DNA from 3 places in the Mesorhizobium sp. M1A.T.Ca.IN.004.03.1.1 genome. Region 1 is predicted to be linked to each of the others. Evidence: predicted binding sites of a transcription regulator. Region 1 holds the regulator's gene; each other region holds the start of a gene.
The links. Region 1 encodes LexA, which represses DNA repair genes until DNA is damaged. Its sites were predicted from a motif close to TGTTCNNNNTGTGTTCNG; they were not measured.

Region 1 (6,998 bases):
CGGCTTCCGCGGTCGCGGCGCTCCATTCGCTGGAGATCGCGGCGAGCGCGGCATGGGTACCGCGCAAAATGGCGCGGGCGTCGCTGCCAAGCAACCCCGCAGCCCTTTCGTCGAGCTGCAAGGGCCGCTCGGCGAACAGGAAGCCGGCTCCATCGACGAGCTCGACCAAGGTCTTTGCCCGCTCCTTGAGGCCCGGCATGGCAGCAAGCAGCTGTGCCTGGCGCCTGTCGTCGAGCTTGGCCGCAAGCGCCGGGCCACCCTCGAGATAGGGCAGGGTGGCTACGAGAATATCAAATAGCGCCTTGTCGTCCATCTTGCGCATATGGACGCCGTTCAGCGCCTCGAGCTTGGCGAAGTCGAACCGGGCGGCGCCCTTGTTGACGTCGCCGATGTCGAACCAGGAGATCATATCCTTGATCGACATCACCTCGTCGTCGCCGTGGCTCCAGCCGAGCCTGGCCAGATAGTTGAGCAGGGCCTCCGGCAGATAGCCCATGGCGCGATAAGCCTCGACGCCGAGCGCGCCGTGGCGCTTCGACAGCTTGGCGCCGTCGGCACCATGGATCAGCGGGATGTGCGACATCGACGGCACGGTCCAGCCCATGGCGTTGTAGATTACGGTCTGGCGCGCGGCGTTGGTCAGGTGATCGTCGCCGCGGATGATGTGGGTGACGCCCATATCGTGATCGTCGACGACGACGGCATGCATGTAGGTCGGGTTGCCGTCCGAGCGCAGGATGATGAAGTCGTCGAGGTCCTTGTTCGGGAATCGCACCTCGCCCTGCACGCGGTCGTGCACGACGGTCTCTCCTTCGGTCGGCGCCTTGATGCGGATGGCGCCCTTGACGCCGGGAGGCGCCTCGGAGGGCCCGCGGTCGCGCCACTGGCCATTGTAGCGCGGCGGCAGCCCCTTGGCCCGCGCCGCCTCGCGCATCGCCTCCAGCTCGGCAGGCGTTTCATAGCTGTAATAAGCCTTGCCCAGCCGTACGAGCTCCTCTGCCACCTCACGGTGGCGCGGCGCGCGCTCGAACTGCGACACGGCCTCGCCGTCCCATGAGAGGCCGAGCCAGGTCAGCCCGTCCAGGATAGCGGCCGTCGCCGCTTCGGTGGAGCGCTCGCGGTCGGTGTCCTCGATGCGCAGCAGCATCGTGCCGCCGGTGTGCCTGGCGTAGAGCCAGTTGAACAGCGCCGTGCGCGCCCCGCCGATGTGCAAATAGCCGGTGGGCGAGGGGGCAAAGCGGGTGACGACCTTGTCGGACATGGAACTCTCGGAAGAAGCTCAGCGGGCATGATTGCGCGGACTTTCGCGCGGTGGGCGTTCATGTAGCATAGGAGGTCTGGGGCGCAAGGGGCAGACCCGATGGCTGGACGTGGCCGGGGTGCGGAGGAGGGCGAGGAGACGGCGGCTGGCGTGAGCGAGCGCCTGCTGTTTGCCGACACCGTGCCTGCCGAGGCAGTACCGGTTTTGGTTCCCGTACCGCGTCCGGCCACCGAGATTTTGCCGCCGGACGGCGATGCTTCGCTACAAGCTCCTCCGCCGGCGGCCATCGACTTTATCCGCAGGCGGTTCCGCCGTGCCTCGTTTTCCGTGTTTCGCCGGGGTGTGGCCGAGGCAGCCTCAACCGAGCTCGACCGCGGCATCGGCTTCCTGCTGGTGCCGGTGTTCCTGGCCGCCGGCGTGATACTCTATTATTCCTTGAGCGCCGAGCCGGATCTTTACAGACCGCTGGCGGCGGTGGCGCTGATGGCTCTATGCGCGGCGGTTTCGCGTCCCTGGCTGAAGACACACCTGGTCTTTATGGCGGCGCTGTTTTGCGCGCTGGGCTTCGTCGCCGCGAAGGTCGAGACCTGGCGCGCCGCTACACCGATGCTCGGCTCCGAAATCCAGACGCGGCTGACAGGCCGCGTCGTCATCGCCGAGGAAATGGCCAATGGCCGCGTCAGGCTGACCATCGATCTCGTCTCGACCGCGCATCCAAAGCTGCGCTACGCACCGGATCGCGTCAGGGTCTCGGCACGCAGGATCCCGGCCGGCATGAAGGCCGGATCGCTGGTGACGGGTTACGCGCGGCTCCTGCCGCCGACAGGGCCGGTCCGTCCGGAAAGTTATGATTTTTCCTTCGACAGCTATTTTTCCGGCATCGGCGGCAGCGGATTTTTCCTCGGCGACCCGAAACTCATTCCGCCAACCGACCCGATCGGCCAGACGAGCATCGCCTCGGCCATCGAGAACGCGCGCGAAAATATTGCCGACCACATCAGAAGCACCGTCGGCAGACCCGAAGGCGAAATTGCCGCCGCACTGATCGTCGGCGTGCGCGCCGGCATTCCGGAGGACATCAACGAGGCGATGCGGCGGACCGGCATCTATCACATCATCTCGATTTCGGGTCTGCACATGGCGCTGGTCGCCGGCACGGTCATGCTTCTGCTGCGCGGCGCCTTTGCGCTGTTCCCGGATTTTTCGTCACGCCGGCCGGTGAAGAAATATGCCGCGACAATCGCGCTTATGTCGATCGCCGCCTATCTCGTCATCTCCGGCGTGGTGGTCGCCGCCGAGCGAAGCTTCATCATGCTGGCCGTCATGCTGATCGCCGTGCTTTTCGACCGCGCCGCGCTGACGATGCGCAACTTGGCGATCTCGGCCATCGCTGTCATCCTGGTGTCGCCGCATGAAGTGGTTGGCCCGAGCTTTCAGATGTCGTTCGCGGCAACCGCCGCCCTTGTCGGCGCCTATGCCGGCTGGTCCGACTACCGCGCCGGCAAGGTGAGAGCGCCGCCGGCAAAGCGTTCGTTCCTGCGGTTCATGTCGCACAAACTGGCAGTCGGAGTAGGTGGTGCCGCGATGACGTCGATCATTGCCGGAAGTGCCACGGCGCTGTTTGCCATCTGGCATTTCCAGCGCGTCTCGCCGCTTAGCCTGCTGGCCAATCTCGCGATCATGCCGATCGTCACGATCGTGATGTTTCTCGCCGTCGCCAGCGCGGTCATGATGCCGTTCGGCTTCGACGGGCCCTTCCTCTATTTGATGGGCAAGGGCCTGGCGGCGATGATCGCGATCTCAGCTTGGATTTCGGAGTGGTCGCCGGTCGATGCCGTGGGCCTGATCTCGATCCATTCGGTGCTGCTGGCGACGATCGCGCTCGTCATCGCCACGATGGCGACTACGTGGCTCAGGCTGGCCGCAATTCCTTTCGCTGCCGCGGCCGTCATGATCATCCCGCAGGTGCGCACGCCGGACCTGCTGATCTCGGAGGACGCGCATCTGGTGGCGATGCCGATCGGCGGCGGCGAACTCGCCATCAATCGCGCCCGCTCCAACGAGTTCACCACCGATAACTGGAAACGTGCGCTCAAGGCCGAAACGATCGTGCCGCCGGAGACATTCGCCAAGGGCACGCTGGACTTGGCCGATCCGGTCGACCTGCCGCCTGGATCGCCCTTTTACTGCACGGGCGATCTCTGCATTGGCCGGCATCCATCAGGCGCGATCGTCGCGCTCGCCGAGAACCGCGAAGCTGCCCGGCCTGCCTGCGACTTCGCAGACCTCATCGTCATCAACGACGCCACGGCCTACAATCCCTGCCGCGATCCGCGTGTCCTCGTTGTCACCAAGCGGCAGCTCGCGCGCGACGGCAGTGCCGCCGTCTTCTTCGATCCGCAATCGGCGACGGCGCGAGCAACCATTCAATACGCCGTCGAAAAACCGTACCGCCCTTGGCACGAACAGCGGCGCTACTCGCGTGAGGCGAGGGGGTTGGCGCCTTACAAGAAGCCCGAGAAGCCGGAAGCCAAGCCGCAGCCCCTCAGTAGCGGCGGATGAGCCCGACGAGCTTGCCCTGAACCTTGACGCGATCGGGACCGAAGATGCGCGTCTCATAGGCCGGATTGGCAGCCTCGAGCGCGATGGAGGCGCCCTTGCGGCGGAAGCGCTTCAGCGTGGCCTCCTCGTCGTCGACCAGCGCCACGACGATCTCCCCGGGGCTCGCAGTGCTGGCGTTGCGGATGATGACCGTGTCGCCGTCGAAGATGCCGGCCTCGATCATCGAGTCGCCTTTGACCTCGAGCGCGTAGTGCTCGCCGCCCGCGATCATGTCCGGCGGCACTGTGATCGAATGCGTCTGGTGCTGGATGGCGTCGATCGGCACGCCGGCGGCAATGCGACCCATCACCGGGATGGAGACGGCTGAACCGGCGTCGTCGTCATTGCTGGGCGTCGGCGTGCGGGCGGGCGCCGCGGGTTTGATCTGGCGGCCGAGATTGCCTTGGCCGCCCTGGATGACGCTCGGCGAGAATTTCTTCGCCGCATTTAGGCCGGGCGCGATCGAGTCAGGTAGGCGCAGCACTTCAAGGGCACGCGCCCGGTTCGGCAGCCGGCGAATGAAACCGCGCTCCTCCAGCGCCGTGATCAGGCGGTGGATGCCCGATTTCGAGGCAAGGTCGAGCGCTTCCTTCATCTCATCGAAAGACGGCGGAATGCCGCTCTCCTTGAGCCGTTCATGGATGAACATCAGCAGTTCATGTTGTTTGCGCGTCAGCATGGCGGCCCCCATGGGTTCTGAAACCAGAATCAGAAAAACAAACCCAGAACAAACACTATCTGTTCCAGTTGTGTTCCGCAACCGTTTAAAGTTTAGTGAATGTGTTGACGTTTTGTTCAGCGTAACATCAGAACGCTGCATTCCTCGCCGGCTTCAGCTGTCGGCGCGAAGGGTTGGCGCACGATCAGGCCATTGGCATCGGCGAGCATCCTCAACATCGAGGAATCCTGGATGCCGAACGGTGTTGCGATCAACCCCCCCGCATCTTCGCGGACCACGGCGCGCACATAGTCCTGCCTGAGATCGTTGGCGTGCATTGCGACGCCTAACCGGGCCGTGCGGATTTCCTGACGGCAGGACCGGCCGCCCAGCCGCGCCAGAAGCGGCTTCAGGAACAGCTGCGAGCAGACCAGGCTTGCGACCGGATTGCCGGGCAGGCCGATGCAGCGAATGTCGCCGAGCCGGCCAAACATCAGCGGCTTGCCGGGACGCATGGCGATCTTCCAGAAGTCGAGCTGCATGCCTTCGCCGGTCAGCACGTCATGGATCAAGTCGTGGTCGCCGACGGAGGCGCCGCCAAGCGTGACGATGACGTCGGCGCCGGCCTTGACCGCCTTCTTGACCAGGGCCGCGATCGCGTCCTTGCGGTCGGCGGCGATGCCGAGGTCGAGCGAGCGCGCGCCGACCGACTGGGCCGTAGCTGTGACGCCACAGGCATTCGACGAGATGATCTGGTCGGGGCCGAGCGCGCTGCCCGGCGGCAGCAATTCGTCGCCGGTGGCGATGATGGCGAGCAGCGGCTGCCGCACCACGTTGAGACTCGGATGGTTGGCCGATGCCGCCAGCGAAAGCGCCGCCGGATCGAGCTGGCGGCCTTTTTCGAGGAGCAGGTCGCCCTCGCAGAAGTCGAGGCCGCGGCGACGGACATTGCGTCCCTCCGCGGTCGGCTCGGTCACTTCGATGCCGCCGCCGCCGAGATCGCGGACATTCTCCTGGATAACGATGGTATCGGCGCCTTCGGGGAGCGGCGCGCCGGTGAAGATGCGCACGGCCTCGCCCTTGCCGACAGAGCCGGTGAAGCCACGCCCGGCGGGCGCCATGCCGATCACGGAGAGCCGGGCCGGCGCCGAGGCTACGTCGGCGGCCCGTACGGCATAGCCGTCCATCGCCGACGCATTGAAGGGCGGCTGGGTGCGCAGAGCCACCACCGGGTCGGCCAGCACCCGGCCGGCTGCTTCGGCCAGCGGCACGCTTTCGCCTGGCAGCGCGGTCGCGCCGTCCAACAGGCGTTGGAGCGCCTCGGCGACCGGAAGCAAAGCCATGCTAAGAACCTGCCTTGTAGTCGCCCGACTTGCCGCCGGTCTTCTCGACCAGCCTGATGCCGGAAATCGCCATGGCGCGGTCCGCTGCCTTGGCCATGTCGTAGATGGTGAGGCAGGCGACCGACGCCGCGGTCAGCGCCTCCATTTCCACCCCGGTCTTGCCGGTAACCCTGGCAAGCGCGCTGACCCTCAGGCCAGGGAGCGCGTGGTCGGGCTCGATCTCGACGGCAACCTTGGTGAGAAGGAGGGGATGGCAAAGCGGGATGAGCTCATGCGTCTTCTTGGCCGCCATGATGCCGGCGATGCGCGCCGTGCCCAGCACGTCGCCTTTCTTGGCGTCGCCGGCCAGGATCATCTCCAGCGTTTCCGGCTGCATGGTGACATACCCTTCGGCGATGGCCGTGCGCGTCGTCTCGGCCTTGCCGCCGACATCGACCATGTTGGCTTCGCCCTTGGCGCCGAGATGCGTAAGCGCGGGCATCCTCAAACGGCCTCGGCCGGCGCCTTGCCCGTCAGCAGAAGGGCGGTCGCGGCGGCCACGTCGGCCTGCCGCATCAGGCTTTCGCCAACGAGGAAGGTGCCGATCTTGCTCTTTTCCAGCCGCCGGCAGTCCTGATGGGTGAAGATGCCGCTCTCGCTGACCAGCAGCCGGTCGTCCGGGACCATGGCGGCAAGCCGCTCGGAAACGTCGAGGCTGGTTTCGAAGGTTCTCAAATCGCGGTTGTTGATGCCGATCAGCCGCGACGAGAGGCGAAGCGCGCGTTCCATCTCCTGTTCGTCATGCACCTCGACCAGCGCGTCCATGCGGAGATCGAAGGCCGTGGCTTCCAATTCACTGGCCAAGGCGTCGTCGACGCTCGCCATGATGATGAGGATCGCGTCCGCGCCCCAGGCGCGGGCTTCATGAACCTGATACGGGTCGAAGAGGAAATCCTTGCGCAGGGCGGGCAGGCTAACGGCGGCGCGCGCTGCGGTCAGAAAGCCGGGCGCGCCCTGGAAGGACGGTGCGTCGGTCAGCACCGAAAGACAGGCAGCACCGCCTTGCTGGTAGGCCCTGGCGAGCGCCGGCGGGTCGAAGTCGGCGCGGATCAAGCCCCTGGAAGGGCTGGCCTTCTTGATCTCCGCAATCAGCGCG
Region 2 (6,998 bases), on a different contig from region 1:
GATACTCTCCCATGCTGAGAAGTTTGGCTCTAGCCTTCTTTCCTTTTCCACACTCATGCCCTTCCACAAAAGATCGATGGCTTTGCCCGATAGGCTCTGGCCGACTTTTCGAGCGGCTTGCTCAATTTCGCGCTTTAGGGGTTCTGGTACATTTCTGATTAGCATATCGCTCAAGGCTAAACCTCCAAATTGATATCATGATATCATGGTTAAGCGATTTGCTCAATCATACCCAGCACGGGTTTGCGCGGCGCTGAAGACTCTTCGGTAACTAAGTTCGAATGCTTTCCTCATATGATTCGGGCCTCTTGCCCCTTCGGAGCCATTCATATGAAGACTCGTCAAAAGACATTTGGGGCGTGTCGTACGCCAGGTTCAAATCGCTCGATGAGGAATCTACGAAGGGCGAGTTGTCCAAACGACGTGAGCGGGCATTAGCTGTCTACCTCACGCCGCTTTTTGCAGTGGCATTAGTCGTGGTTTTGATATTCTCGCCAAAGTCTCGCGCGCTTGCGTTTGAGTTGGGTTCCAAAGCCATCGAAGTCGGGAAAGACTGGATCCTGCGTGGAATGCTCGAATGAGGTTCAGCCCGCCATCTTGCCCGGCGCCTTGTCCTTGGCGAGCTTCTTGAATTTCCTGACCACCATGTCGCGCTTCAGCTTCGAGATATGGTCGATGAACAGCACGCCGTTAAGATGGTCGATCTCGTGCTGCAGGCACGTCGCCATCAGGCCTTCGGCCTGCATCTCCTGCAGCTTGCCCTCGCGGTCGAGATATTTCACCCGCACCGCCGCGGGACGCTCGACCTCGGCATAGTAGTCAGGGATCGACAGGCAGCCTTCCTCATAGACCGAGCGCTCGTCGGAGCTTTCGAGGATTTCCGGATTGATGAAGACATGCGGCGCCGGCGGCTCGCCTTCCTTGGCGAGGTCGATGACCAGCAAACGCCGCGGCTCGCCGACCTGGATCGCCGCCAGCCCGATTCCCGGCGCGTCATACATGGTTTCCAGCATGTCGTCGGTGAGCTTGCTCAAGTCACCGTCGACGCGCTCGACCGGTTTGGAAACCTGGCGCAGGATCGGATCGGGAAGGATGATGAGCGGCTTGATCGACATGGCGTCTCACCTAAGACGTCGATGGAAAAGCGTCAACCGGGGCGGCTTTGACTTGTTCACGTTTTGATCTGTGCCAGCAGAGCGAATCGGCTATGCTGCCCAAATGAACGACATGACCCTTTCGCAACCCGTGGCGCGGCTCGGCGCCACCACAATCAGGCTCGGCGAGGCGCTTGGCTTCGGAGCGCTGCTGCTGCTGACGCTGTTCCTGGCGCTCGTCATCGCGTTGTGGCGCGCGGGAAAGGCGCGCGCGGCAGCGGCGGCCGAAGCGGCCGACCATGCCCGCGACACCGAGGCCAGGATGGCGGACATTCTTCAGGCGCAGACCGAGATGCAGGGTCGCATGGGCGCGATCGCCGAAGTGTTCGGCGCCAGGCAGGCCGAGCTCACCCAATCGCTCGGACAGCGGCTCGACGCCATGACCGGCCGCCTTGGCCAGACCATGGCCGAGCAGACCAAGTCGACGCATGAGAGCTTGGCCAAGCTGCAGGAGCGGCTGGCGGTCATCGACACGGCGCAGGGCAACATCCAATCTTTAGCCGGACAGGTCGTGCAGCTGCAGGCGATCCTCTCCAACAAGCAGACTCGCGGCGCTTTCGGCCAGTCGCGCATGGAGGCGATCATTGCCGACGGCCTGCCGCACGGCGCGTACGAGTTCCAGGCGAGCCTTTCCAACGGCAGCCGGCCCGACTGCCTGGTGCGGATGCCGAACGGCGCACCGATGCTCGCCATCGACGCCAAGTTTCCGCTGGAGGCCTGGAATGCCATTCGTGCCGCCGAAGCCGCCGACTTGCAGAAGGCGGCGGCGCAGGCGTTCCGGCGCGACATCGAGGTGCATATCCGCGATATCGCGGAAAAATACCTGATCCAGGGCGAGACGCAGGACACCGCCTTCATGTTCGTGCCCTCGGAATCGGTGTTCGCCGAGATTCACGAGAATTTCGAGCCCGTGGTGCAGAAGGCGCACCGCGCCCGCGTCGTCATCGTCTCGCCGTCATTGCTGATGCTGTCGATCCAGGTCATCCAGGCGATCCTGAAGGACGCGCGCATGCGCGAGCAGGCGCATCTGATCCAGGGCGAGGTCATCCGCCTGATGGAGGACGTGGCGCGAGTCGACGAGCGTGTGCGCCGGCTGCAGACGCATTTCGGCCAGGCGGCCAGGGATATCGACGATATCCTCGTCTCGACGACGAAGGTCACCAAACGCGGGCAGAAGATCGAGGCGCTGGAGTTCGCCGAGGGCGAACCCGAACCGCCACGCGGTCCTGCCAAGGTGGAGGCGGGCGCGCGCGTGGCCGATTCCAAGACGGGTCAGCTCAGGCTGCGCGTCGTCGAAGGCGACGACTGAGCTGCCGTAACTCCGTTACTGCTCCTCGATGGTCGTGATGCCTTCGATTTCCGGCAGCCAGTGCAACGCCGAGCGGTGCCAGACCTGCCTTCTCGGCACCAGTTGGTCGCGCTGGCGCGCCGTGCCCACCCTAATGCCGTAGATTTTCGGTCCATCGCCAACCGACGTCGCATAGAGATGCGATCCGCATTCGCCGCAAAACCCCTGCGCGCGCTTGGCGCCGCTGGATCCGGTCTTGATGTAGACCTTCGGCGTGCCCTTGGTAATCCGGTAATCCTCTTCTGGCGCGCCCACCGTCACGCGAAAGGCCGTTCCCGTCAGTTGCTGGCAATCGGTGCAATGGCAGATCGAGGTCTTTTCGGGATCGACCTCCGCTTCGTAGGTGATGGCGCCGCAATGACACCCGCCGTCGATTCTCATTCGGCTTGCTCCCAAAAGATTGCTTCTCTCAAATCTAGTCTTCTTCGGAGCCCCCGGCGATAGCCTTACGCCTGCGCTCCCATGTGCCAGTCGCCTGCGGCTTGACGAACAGCCTGGTGATTTCGGGCATGTCCTTTTTCAGTCGCGACTCCAGGCGTTCAACGCAGGTTTCGATCTCGGGCGCGGTGAGATGATCCTCGAATTCGATGCTTAGGCCTGCGACGATCTCCTCCGGGCCGATATGGACGCTCAGTATGCCGTTCGCCCGCTGCACGGCCGGATCCTGGTCTGCTATCGCCAGAACCTTGCGTTGCACCTCGGGCGAAGCAGGCTCACCGATGAGCAGGCCCTTGCTCTCGCGCGCCAGGAAGATGGCGGTGGCGCCCAGGATGACGGCGATGCCGATCGAGCCGGCGCCGTCGAGCTCGGGGATCGCCAGAAGTTCAGACGTAAGGATGCCCGCGAAGGCGACGACGAGGCCGAGCAGCGCCGCGCTGTCCTCGAACAGCACGGTGTAGACGCTGGGGTCCTTGCTGCGGCGCACCGCCTGAAACCAGCCCTGCTTGCCTTTTTGCTGGCGGAACTCCTTCAGCGCCACCAGCCAGGAACTGCCTTCGAACAGAAAAGAAAGACCAAGCACGATGTAGTTGACCTTGGCGTTGACGACCGGTTCCGGCGCGATGATGTGTATCACGCCCTCATAGAAGGAAACGCCCGCGCCCAGCGCGAAAACCAGAAGCGCGACGATAAAGCTCCAGAAATAGAGTTCGCGCCCATGGCCGAGCGGATGCGTGCGGTCGGGCGGGCGCGCGGCGCGGCGCATGCCGTAAAGCAGAAGCGCGCCATTGCCGGTGTCGACCAGCGAATGCACGCCCTCCGACAGCATGGCTGAAGAGCCTGTGAAGAATGCTGCGGCGAATTTGGTCATGGCGATCGCAACATTGCCGGCGAGCGCGGCGTAGATCACCCTTTTCGAGCCGCTATGCCCTGCCATGCGCTTCCGATCCTCTTCCAAGTGGGAGCTCAGCGGCCGCCGCCCAAAGCTCCACCGACAATGCGCCAGCCGCTCCGAGGTTCAGATGCCCCTATGCATTTCTGTTGCCTGATCGATCCCGAGGTCGCGGGATGAAGGGAAAACGGTTGACATAGCGCAAGCCGGCTTTCGAAGCTGCAAGCGGCCTCTTGCGGTCGGGCGCTTCTCTTGTTTCACTTGTGTCGCCCACAAATCGGAGGAGCGAATCATGGCGAAAGGTGCGATGAAGGCGGGCAAGGAACCCCGCAAGCCGAAAAAGGACGCCAAGAAACCGGCCGCGGCCCCGGCTCCGAAGGCGCCGCCGGTCAAGGCGATGCGCATCAAGGAGAAGTAGGCCGTCAGCGCGGCCGATCCGTCTCGATGCGGATTTGAACCGGCGGCATGCCGAATGCTGCCGGTGTTTTGTTGATCGGGGTACAGAACTCACTATATCGGTACCGCGAGGACGACCTCGCTTCCCCGAAACCCGGCCGGGACGACCCGCCACGTCAAACGTCGAGCATTCGATGCTCGATCGATGGAGCGTTCGCGATGTCCTGGATCTTCCTTTTCTTCGCCGGCCTGTTCGAGATCGGCTGGGCGATCGGCCTCAAATATACCGATGGTTTCTCGAAGCCGCTGCCGACCGTGCTCACGATCGTCTCGATGATCGTCAGCCTTGGCCTGCTCGGGCTTGCGTTGAAGACATTGCCCGTCGGCACGGCCTATGCGGTATGGACCGGCATCGGCACTGTCGGCACGGCCTTGCTCGGCATCTGGCTGCTCGGCGAGCCGGCGACCGCAGTGCGGCTTGCCTGCATCGGCCTGATCGTCTGCGGCATCGTCGGGCTGAAGCTCGTCGGCTGATGCAGCACGAACGCGTTCAGGGCCGCTCCTGGCGACCCTGATTCATTTTTCGAACGAACTCGAACCTAGCGGGCCGAGAAGCCAGGAGGCGTGCGACCGACGCGCGCCTTGCGGGCGGCGTAGCGCGCATCGCGCTTGGCCTTGCGTTCGGCCTCCTCGGCGAGCAGGCGGGCGATGCGTTCGGTTTCCTCGGCTTCGCGGATCTTGGCCTCGGCAGCCGCCGCCTCTTCGGCAGCAATACGGGCCGCTTCGGCCGCTGCCTCGCGTTCAGCCTTCTCGACCGCTTCGCGCGCCAGCTTTTCCTGCTTCAACCGGGCCTTCTCGGCCTCGCGGATAGCACGGGCCTCGAGGATCGCCTTGCGTTCCGCCTGACGCGCCAGAACCGCTGGATCGTCCGCCGCCGGCTTTGACTTGAAGCGCTCCAGGAGCGCCTTCTTTGCCTCGTTCGCGGCGTTGCGCCGCTCGAATATGTCTTTTTCCCTGTAAATAGCCAAGTCCACTTCCCTGAAGTCAATTCGCGACGCTTACATACGCGCGAAAGCGGTGAGTTCAAGCGCCAAAACGGTATGCCAGCCATGAAAATCTGGGCTGTTGCCGTCGGGATACGTCGTCGCGGCGCGATGCACTGTTCACAAATCGCGCCTCTGGCGGCTCTGGGGGCCGGTCGCTACCTCTAGCGCCAACAATCAACGCCCAAGCGGCGCATCAGGATGCATGAAAATGGAACTTGGCCTCTACACTTTCGCGGATGTCAGCCCGGAGCCGGGCCCCGGCGCCATCGACCCGCACGAACGGCTGCGCAACCTGATCGAGGAGGTCGAGCTGGCCGACCAGGTCGGTCTCGACGTGTTCGGCCTCGGCGAACACCATCGCCCCGACTATGCGGCCTCGGCGCCGGTCGTGGCGCTGGCCGCGGCCGCGGAGCGGACGAAGCGGATCAAGCTCACCAGCGCGGTCACGGTGCTTTCTTCCGACGATCCGGTGCGGGTCTTCCAGCAGTTCGCGACGCTCGACCTTCTGTCCGGCGGCCGCGCCGAGATCATGGCCGGGCGCGGCTCCTTCATCGAATCGTTTCCGCTGTTCGGTTACAATCTCGAGGACTATGACGAGCTCTTCGCCGAGAAGCTCGATCTCCTGCTTGCCATCCGCGAGCAGGTGAAGGTGACGTGGCAGGGCAAGCTGCGCGCGCCGATCAACGGCCGCGGCGTCTATCCCCGACCTTTCCGGGACAAGCTGCCGATCTGGATCGCCATTGGCGGGACGCCGCAGTCCGCCGCCCGCGCCGGCGCGCTCGGCCTGCCGCTGGCGCTTGCCATCATCGGCGGCGAGCCGGCCCGCTTCGCGCCGCTGTTCGAGATCTATCGCGAGGCGGCTAGGCGCGCCGGCAACGATCCCGCCTCGCTCGCGACCAGCTTGAACGTGCATGGCTTCGTCGGCGAGACGACCGAGAAGGCGGCCGACGATTTCTACGCAACGCAGGCCGAGGTGATGAACCGCATCGGCCGCGAGCGCGGCTGGGGGCCGACCTCGCGGGCGCATTTCGATCAGGCGCGCGGGCCGAACGGCGCGCTGTTCGTCGGCGATCCCGAACAGGTGGCGCAAAAGATCGTCGCCCAGCACGAGATCTTCGGCAACGACCGCTTCCTGTTGCAGATGGCGATCGGCACCATGCCGCATGCCAAGGTCATGAAGGCGATCGAGCTCTACGGCACCAAGGTGGCGCCGGTCGTGCGCAAGGAAACGGCGAAGGCCGCGCCGGCGCCCGTCGCCTGAGGACGCCTGCCCGGCAAGATGCGCCCTCACCGCCGGCTAAGGAACCTTGGCGGCGGCGCGTACGTTTTCCTCGGCGATCGCGAGGGAACGGATGAAGGTCGAAACGAGCGCTTCGGGTTCGAACGTTGCCGAAAGCCCGGACGAGCGCGCCAGCGCCCGCGCCGAATTGCGCCTGATTCGATTGCTGCTGATCGGCATCTTCGTGCTGATAACGATCGCCGCGCTTTACTTCGCCAGCGCCTTCTTCATGCCGGTGATCCTCGCCTTCCTGCTGGCGCTGACGCTGACCCCGATCGTGCGCTTCCTGCGCAAGCGCGGCATCCCAGAAGTCGCCTCCGCGACGCTGCTGGTGTTGCTGTCCCTCTTCGTCTTCGCCAGCGCCGGTTACCTGCTCAGCGGCCCGGTCATCGACCTCATCAACAACAGCTACTCGATCGGCGAGCAACTCACCGAGCGGCTGGCG
Region 3 (6,998 bases), 110 kb from region 1:
TCTTGGTCGTTTTGTAGGAGCGCAGGCCGTCGTCATACTGGAAGGTGATCTCGCGCTCGCCCGTGCCGTGCAGCACGGCCTGCTGCGCCTCGGCGCTCAGATCCTTGAACTTGTCGCCGAGCTTGAAGCCATAGGCCTTGCCCAAGGCCTCAAGCGTCTGCGCGTAATAGGGCGAGGTCGATTTCGCCCACGGGCTGATGGCGCCGTCGCGCAGCGAGACATTCTCGTCCGGCACAATGAGGTTGGCGTCGATGGCGCGCTGGCTGCCGAGGCCGTCGCAGGTCGGGCAGGCGCCGAACGGATTGTTGAAGGAGAACAGCCTGGGCTCGATCTCGGGAATGGTGAAGCCGGACACCGGGCAGGCGAATTTTTCCGAGAACATGATGCGCTCATGCGTCTCGTTCTTCGACTTGTTGACCGAGTCCTCGCCCGTCCGGCTGGCGTCGAGCGGCTTGTCGGCGAACTCGGCCACCGCAAGCCCGTCGGCGAGCTTCAGCGCCGTCTCCATCGAATCCGCAAGCCGCGTCGCCAGATCGCCGCGAACTACGATGCGGTCGACGACCACGTCGATGTCGTGCTTGTATTTCTTGTCCAGCGCCGGCACGTCGGCGATCTCGTAGAAGACGCCGTCGACCTTGACGCGCTGGAACCCCTTCTTCTGCAGCTCCAGAAGTTCCTTGCGGTATTCGCCCTTGCGGCCGCGCACGATCGGCGCCAGCAGGTAGAGACGCGTGCCCTCGTCCAGCGCCAGCACGCGGTCAACCATCTGGCTGACCGTCTGGCTTTCGATCGGCAGGCCGGTGGCCGGCGAATAGGGAATGCCGACGCGGGCGAAGAGCAGGCGCATATAGTCGTAGATTTCGGTGACGGTGCCGACTGTCGAGCGCGGGTTGCGCGACGTCGTCTTCTGCTCGATCGAGATGGCGGGAGACAAGCCGTCGATCTGGTCGACGTCCGGCTTCTGCATCATTTCCAGGAACTGGCGGGCATAGGCCGAAAGGCTTTCGACATAGCGACGCTGACCCTCGGCATAGATGGTGTCGAAGGCAAGCGACGACTTGCCGGATCCCGACAGGCCGGTCATGACGATCAGGCTGTCGCGCGGCAGGTCGAGATCGACGTTCTTGAGATTGTGTTCGCGCGCGCCGCGAATGGAAAGATATTTTTGGTCGGCCATCGCCGGTCGCCGCCTCAGGTCTGGAATTTGCTGGATTGGCGGGTTTGTCCCGGCCATCCCCTATGTAGGTAATCTCGTCGCCGCGTCGAGAGACGCCACAATCTCGACCAAAGCGTTTAACCGCCTTTCGCGCGAGCGGGCAAGCGGAAAGAACAAAGGCCGAACACCCTCCTGACAAAGCGCTGTGGAAACAGCGGCTGCAAAAACCGTCGCGACCGATCAGTCGAAGGCATTCGACTTACCTGGACGTAACCTCCGATCGATCACATTTTTCTGTAACCGGCTCTTCAACGGTTGACGTCTCGGACCCATGGGGGCAGTCTCAAAGGCGTCAACGAAGCCGGCCGTCTGTCGATGGCCTCGTCACCCAGAGGTGGCCTGCGAGACGCCGCAGGCTTCAGCGATTTGCGCTTCGGACGACATTGCCACAACGGACCAGGAGCGGAGCATGACGCCACCGGACAGTCCCTTGAGGCTCCACGAAGCGATGGAGCCGCGGCGGGCATAGTGCCAGGGTAGGCGTGAGCGCCACCCGAAAAACGTGACCTGCCGATTCCTACAATCAGAGACCATAGTCGGATCGTCGGCTGAAAGCCGCGTTGCATCCGAAACAGAACGCCGGCAGTCCACTCCCGGCTAAAATTGGGTTTCAGATCCATGAAAGCCCCGTCCACCTGCGGAAGCAGTGGCGGGGCTTGCATTTTGCGAGTCGAAGGTCCGTCGCCGGCGTCCGCAATGCGGGGTAAGCTTCAGTGGTTGGGAGGCCTGATGGCGCCCGTTGCCATGTCGATGGTTATGCTACCCGAAATCCTGACATCGGTGTCGCCGATCTTGAACGTGCCGTTGCTGCCGGCTGGCAGTGAGTCGTCAGGCTCGGGCTGCGGCGCGGGCTTGGCGATACGGTAGTCGCTGCTCACGCCGGGCAGTTTTTGTGTCGAATTGTCGTCGGCAAAAGCGGCGGTGCCGACCGCAAGCACGCCGGCGACTGCGACAACGGCAAAACCCAGATTCGTCAAGGAACGCGCTCGGATCATGCGCGAACTATAGAGGCGCGCCGAAGGCGAGGCCAGATGCGCCGCAATCAATTTGCCGCGCGGTCAGGCCGCCTTCTTGCGCGTGTCGTAGACATGGTCGACGAGGCCCCAGGCCTTCGCTTCCTCGGCGGTCATGAAATAGTCGCGGTCGAGCGTGCGCTCGACCTCGTCATAGGTCCGGCCGCAATGCTTGGCGTACAGCTCCGTCATGTGGCGCTTGGTGCGCAGGATGTCCTCGGCGTGGCGCTGGATGTCGGAGGCCTGGCCCTGGAAGCCGCCCAGCGGCTGATGCAGCACGATCCTGGTGTTGGGCAGCGCGATGCGCCGACCGGGCGAGCCTGCCATCAACAGGAATGAGCCCATCGAGGCGGCAAAGCCCATGCACACCGTCGACACCGGGCAGGAGATGTACTGCATGGTGTCGTAGATGGCGAAGCCGCTGGTCACCACGCCGCCCGGCGAGTTGATGTAGATCGATATCTCCTTGTCGGGATGGTCCGATTCCAGCGACAGGAGCTGCGCGCAGACCAGCGCCGACACGCCGTCATTGATCTCGCCGTTGATGAAGACGATGCGTTCGCGCAGCAGCCGCGAGAAAATGTCGAAGGCGCGCTCGCCGCGGCTCGACTGCTCGATCACCATCGGCACGAGATTGGCAAAGGCGCTCATCGCAGATCTCCTCGGTTCTTTGGTCAAGCCGCGCGCAGCATCATGCTTGGCGCGTTGGCGGCAGCTGGGCTCTTGCGCGCGTGGAGCGAAATCCCGCAGCCGGCGCCGGAAACGGCGACGACAGGTTGCGCGACCGTCGCGAAACCATCATGGACGATTCTGAGATGCGTGCCGCCGGAAACCGTGCGCGCGAGCGTGAAGGTGACAATGCTTTCGAAGATGGCACGGTCGAATGCCGGTAGCCGGTCGGCAGTGTCCACGCCCGGTCGCTCGCGCCAGGAATAGCGCAGCAGCTTGCCGGGCTCGGCCTCGAGCACTTCGCACTCGATCGGCGCGTTTGGTCCGGCAAAGGCAAAGCGCTCACCGATCGCTGGCTTGATGTCGTTGGGCATCGGCCAAGCGGCGAGCAATTCCGGCTCGGTGAGCGCCCGCCAGACTTTTTCCGGCGGATCGGCAAGCTCGCATTCGAAGCTGAGCGGCGCGTTGGCCGCTGCTGGGTGTTTGGTAATCGTCATTGGTCCATTTCCTTCAGAACCCTCTTCAAACGCTCGATGCGCTCCGGCCAGAAGGCGCGGTAGCGTTCGATCCAGCCGAGCAAGGGATCGAGCCCTTGAGGGTCGGCGCGGTAATAGGCGTTGCGGCCGGCGCGCCGCTCGATCACCAGTCCGGCGCCGCGCAGCACGGCAAGATGCTGCGAGACGGCCGGCTGCGACACGCTGACGCCGGCGCGCAGCTCGGACACCGTCAATTCGCCGGCCGCGAGCCGCTCGTAGACGGCGCGGCGTGTCGGATCGGCCAGGGCCCGGAAAATCTCTGCTTCGATCATGCGCAAAGCATAAGTCGATACTTATTGGTTTGGCAAGCGCCGTTTTAGGCCGTCCAGCGTCTCACCGGCTCCGCCGCTCCGTCGAAGCTTGCCTCGAAGATTGGCGATGCGAGCACGGCATGGATGTGAAGCGTGCCGGAAGCCACGTTTCGAAAGCCATGTTTGCGGTGCGCGGGAATGATCAGGGACTGCCCGGCGGCAAGCACGGCCCGTCGGTCGTCGACCCACATTTCGGCTTCGCCGGCAATCACCGTCAGTACTTCCTCGACCATATGCGCATGCGTTGGTGCGCCGCTACCCGGTCCGACCCACTGCTCGAATATGCAAAGGCCCGCCGCGCCATTGGCGGCGGCAACATGCATGCGGGTTTCGACCCCGGCGCGCCACGTTTCGCGCGGCTGATCCTCATGCGAAACAACGTTCATTCCGATATCCCCCTTGTTTCCTGCCCAGGAATACTACCTGTTGCTGACATTCCTTGACAGAAACAGCGGTCAAGACTAGAACGAACAGAGAACAAAAACCTTGTGGGAAAAGCCAGCCTTCGCGGGCATGGGCGAACCGCAGGCTGTAAGGTGAGCGACTTAAAATTTGTTTCGGATGAGCGCGGAGAAGTATGATGGCGGGTAGCGTCAACAAGGTCATTCTGGTCGGCAATCTCGGGGCGGACCCTGAAATCCGCCGCCTGAATTCGGGCGACCCGGTCGTCAACATCCGCATCGCCACGTCGGAAAGCTGGCGCGACAAGAATTCCGGGGAGCGCAAGGAAAAGACGGAGTGGCACAATGTCGTCATCTTCAACGACCAGCTCGCCAAGGTGGCGGAGCAGTATTTGAAGAAGGGCATGAAGGTCTATGTCGAGGGCCAGCTGCAGACGCGCAAATGGCAGGACCAGACCGGCAACGATCGCTACACGACCGAGGTCGTACTGCAGAAATTCCGTGGCGAGCTGCAGATGCTCGACGCGCGCGGCGAAGGCGGCGGCCAGGTCGGCAGTTATGCCGGCGGCGGCAACAGCCGGGGTTCCGATTTCGGCCAGTCGGGCCCGAACGAAGGCTTCAGCCGTGGCGGCGGTGGCGGTTCCAGGGGCGGTGGCGGTGGTTCGTCGCGCGAGCTGGATGACGAGATTCCGTTCTGAAGGTCTCGCAATCGTCGTTTGAGGGGAAGGCGCGATGTCGCTCGGACCGTTGCTGACAGCGCCTCCTCCCATTCCATGGCACGCGTTCGCCGCCTTCGCCGCGCTGGCGATAGGCGGGGCGCAACTGGCATTGCCGAAAGGCACGACACGCCACCGCGTCTTGGGCTATGCCTGGGCCGCGCTGATGCTGGGCGTCGCCGTCTCGAGCTTCTGGATCCAGCAGATACGCCTGATCGGGCCGTTCAGCCCGATCCACATCCTGTCGATCCTGGTGATTGTCACCGCCCCGCTGGCGGTCTGGTATGCGCACACCCATAAAGTGGCCGCGCATCGCAGCGCCATGATCAAGCTCTACCTATTTGCGCTGATCGGCGCCGGCATCTTCACGTTGGTGCCCGGCCGCATCATGCACACGGTCGTATTCGGCCAATAAACAATTTCGAGCGAAAGTGCGTCGCGGTTTCCGTCCGGAATTGCCTATAGTTGATAGTTGCGGCGATAGTCCGCTTGCAAAGCAGCGTCTGAGGAAGATCATCGTGAAAGCACGCGTCAAATGGGTTGAGGAACGCACCTTTGTCGGCGAGTCCGGCAGCGGTCACAAAGTCGTGCTGGGCACGGCGCGTGGGCCGGAAGGCCGGACGCCAGGGCCGAGCCCAATGGAGCTGGTGCTGATCGGCACCGGCGGCTGCTCGGCCTATGACGTGGTCCATATCCTCGAAAAAGGTCGCGAGGCGGTCGAGGACTGCGTGGTCGAGCTGGACGCGGATCGTGCCGAGACGGAACCGCGCGTCTTCACCCGCATCCACATGCATTTCATCGTCAAGGGTCGCGCGATGTCGCACGACAAGGTGAAAAGGGCGATCGACCTGTCGATCGAGAAATACTGCTCGGCCACCGCGATGATGGCCAAGACGGCGGCCGTCACGCATGATTTCGAGGTGGTCGATACAGCAGTGAAATAAGGCAGTAGGGATGCTGCTCAGGCAGCCATCAGCGCCCTGACGCCGTCGGCGACGAACTGCACCGCAAGCGCCGCCAGGATAACGCCGAGCAGCCTCGTCAGGATCGAGCGGCCGGTCTGGCCGAGGATGCGGTCGATGCGCTCTGCCAGCACGAACACCAGAAAGGTGAGCACAAGACAGATCGCGATGATGCCGACCAGCGCCGCTTGCGCGGCAAGGCCCTCGAAGTGTCCTGACAGCAGCACTGTCGCCGATATCGCGCCGGGACCGGCGATCAGCGGGATCGCCAGCGGAAAGGCGGCGATGTTGTGGATCATGTCCTTGGTGATGGCAACGTCGCCGATCTTCTCCTTGCGGTCCTGACGGCGCTCGAACACCATTTCGAAGGCGATGAAGAAAAGCAGGAAGCCGCGGGCGACGCGGAAGGCCGGCAGCGTGATGCCGAACACCGACAGGATCGACGCGCCGGCGACGGCGAACAACGCCATCACCAGAAAGCCGATCAACGAAGCTCGCACCGAGACCTGCTGGCGCTCGTCCCGGTTCATGCCACGCGTGACGGCGAGGAAGAGCGGTGCCAGCCCGGGCGGATCGATGGTCACCAGGATGGTGACGAAGGCGTTGAACAGGGTGTCGAAGCTCGGCATCGCTGGTCCCCTCCCGCCTGGCGAAGCCCAAGCCCTGCATTCGTAGAGCAAAGGGGGAGCGGTGGGAACAGGACGGAGGATTTCAGCCGGCTATTCAGCTTTGCTGCAATAAGCCTCGAGCCGGTAGCCGTCAGGGTCGATTACGAAGGCGGCGTAGTAGTTGTCGCTATAGGCGGCGCGCGGGCCGGGCCGGCCATTGTCCTTGCCACCCGCAAGCAAGGCCGCCGCATGGAAAGCGTCGACGCCGGCGCGTGTCGGTGCGGCAAAGCAGAAGTGCAGGCCGGAGTCCGCGTCGGCCGGGACCGACCGGCCGGCCTCATTGACCCAGAGTTCTACGGTCCTGGCGCCGTAGCCGAGCGAGCCGGGTGACTGGCTGAGGCACGAGTAGCCGAGGGGCTCCAAAGCGGCGTCGTAGAAGCGCTTCGAGGCGCCGCTGTCGCGGACGCCGATCGAGATATGGTCAAGCATCGTTTTCTCCATGATTAAGGTGGTTGATCGGCCGGGCTGGAGTCGAGCGCCGCGCCAGGAACTCGACCTCGGTGCGC

Region 2: the regulator LexA is predicted to act here: its motif matches at 1,169-1,186, upstream of EOD29_RS19115 (DNA recombination protein RmuC).
Region 3: the regulator LexA is predicted to act here: its motif matches at 4,208-4,225, upstream of EOD29_RS23150 (single-stranded DNA-binding protein).

The regions. Positions count from the first base shown of each region.
Region 1 is NZ_RZTV01000008.1:19,838-26,835, reverse strand. Features, by position in the region: gene gltX (glutamate--tRNA ligase) at 1-1,261, opposite strand, end outside; gene EOD29_RS22565 (ComEC/Rec2 family competence protein) at 1,361-3,823, shown strand; gene lexA (transcriptional repressor LexA) at 3,807-4,541, opposite strand; gene glp (gephyrin-like molybdotransferase Glp) at 4,658-5,863, opposite strand; gene moaC (cyclic pyranopterin monophosphate synthase MoaC) at 5,865-6,344, opposite strand; gene trpC (indole-3-glycerol phosphate synthase TrpC) at 6,347-6,998, opposite strand, start outside.
Region 2 is NZ_RZTV01000005.1:404,671-411,668, reverse strand. Features, by position in the region: gene EOD29_RS19125 (plasmid stabilization protein) at 1-165, opposite strand, end outside; gene def (peptide deformylase) at 585-1,115, opposite strand; gene EOD29_RS19115 (DNA recombination protein RmuC) at 1,219-2,463, shown strand; gene EOD29_RS19110 (GFA family protein) at 2,479-2,883, opposite strand; gene EOD29_RS19105 (cation diffusion facilitator family transporter) at 2,918-3,877, opposite strand; gene EOD29_RS37880 (hypothetical protein) at 4,125-4,250, shown strand; gene sugE (quaternary ammonium compound efflux SMR transporter SugE) at 4,448-4,762, shown strand; gene EOD29_RS19090 (DUF6481 family protein) at 4,828-5,256, opposite strand; gene EOD29_RS19085 (LLM class flavin-dependent oxidoreductase) at 5,483-6,535, shown strand; gene EOD29_RS19080 (AI-2E family transporter) at 6,627-6,998, shown strand, end outside.
Region 3 is NZ_RZTV01000008.1:125,314-132,311, reverse strand. Features, by position in the region: gene uvrA (excinuclease ABC subunit UvrA) at 1-1,177, opposite strand, end outside; gene EOD29_RS23175 (hypothetical protein) at 1,927-2,193, opposite strand; gene EOD29_RS23170 (ATP-dependent Clp protease proteolytic subunit) at 2,275-2,880, opposite strand; gene EOD29_RS23165 (SRPBCC domain-containing protein) at 2,904-3,395, opposite strand; gene EOD29_RS23160 (metalloregulator ArsR/SmtB family transcription factor) at 3,392-3,706, opposite strand; gene EOD29_RS23155 (cupin domain-containing protein) at 3,751-4,131, opposite strand; gene EOD29_RS23150 (single-stranded DNA-binding protein) at 4,326-4,844, shown strand; gene EOD29_RS23145 (DUF2306 domain-containing protein) at 4,879-5,277, shown strand; gene EOD29_RS23140 (OsmC family protein) at 5,381-5,806, shown strand; gene EOD29_RS23135 (MarC family protein) at 5,824-6,453, opposite strand; gene EOD29_RS23130 (VOC family protein) at 6,544-6,921, opposite strand; gene EOD29_RS23125 (hypothetical protein) at 6,914-6,998, opposite strand, start outside.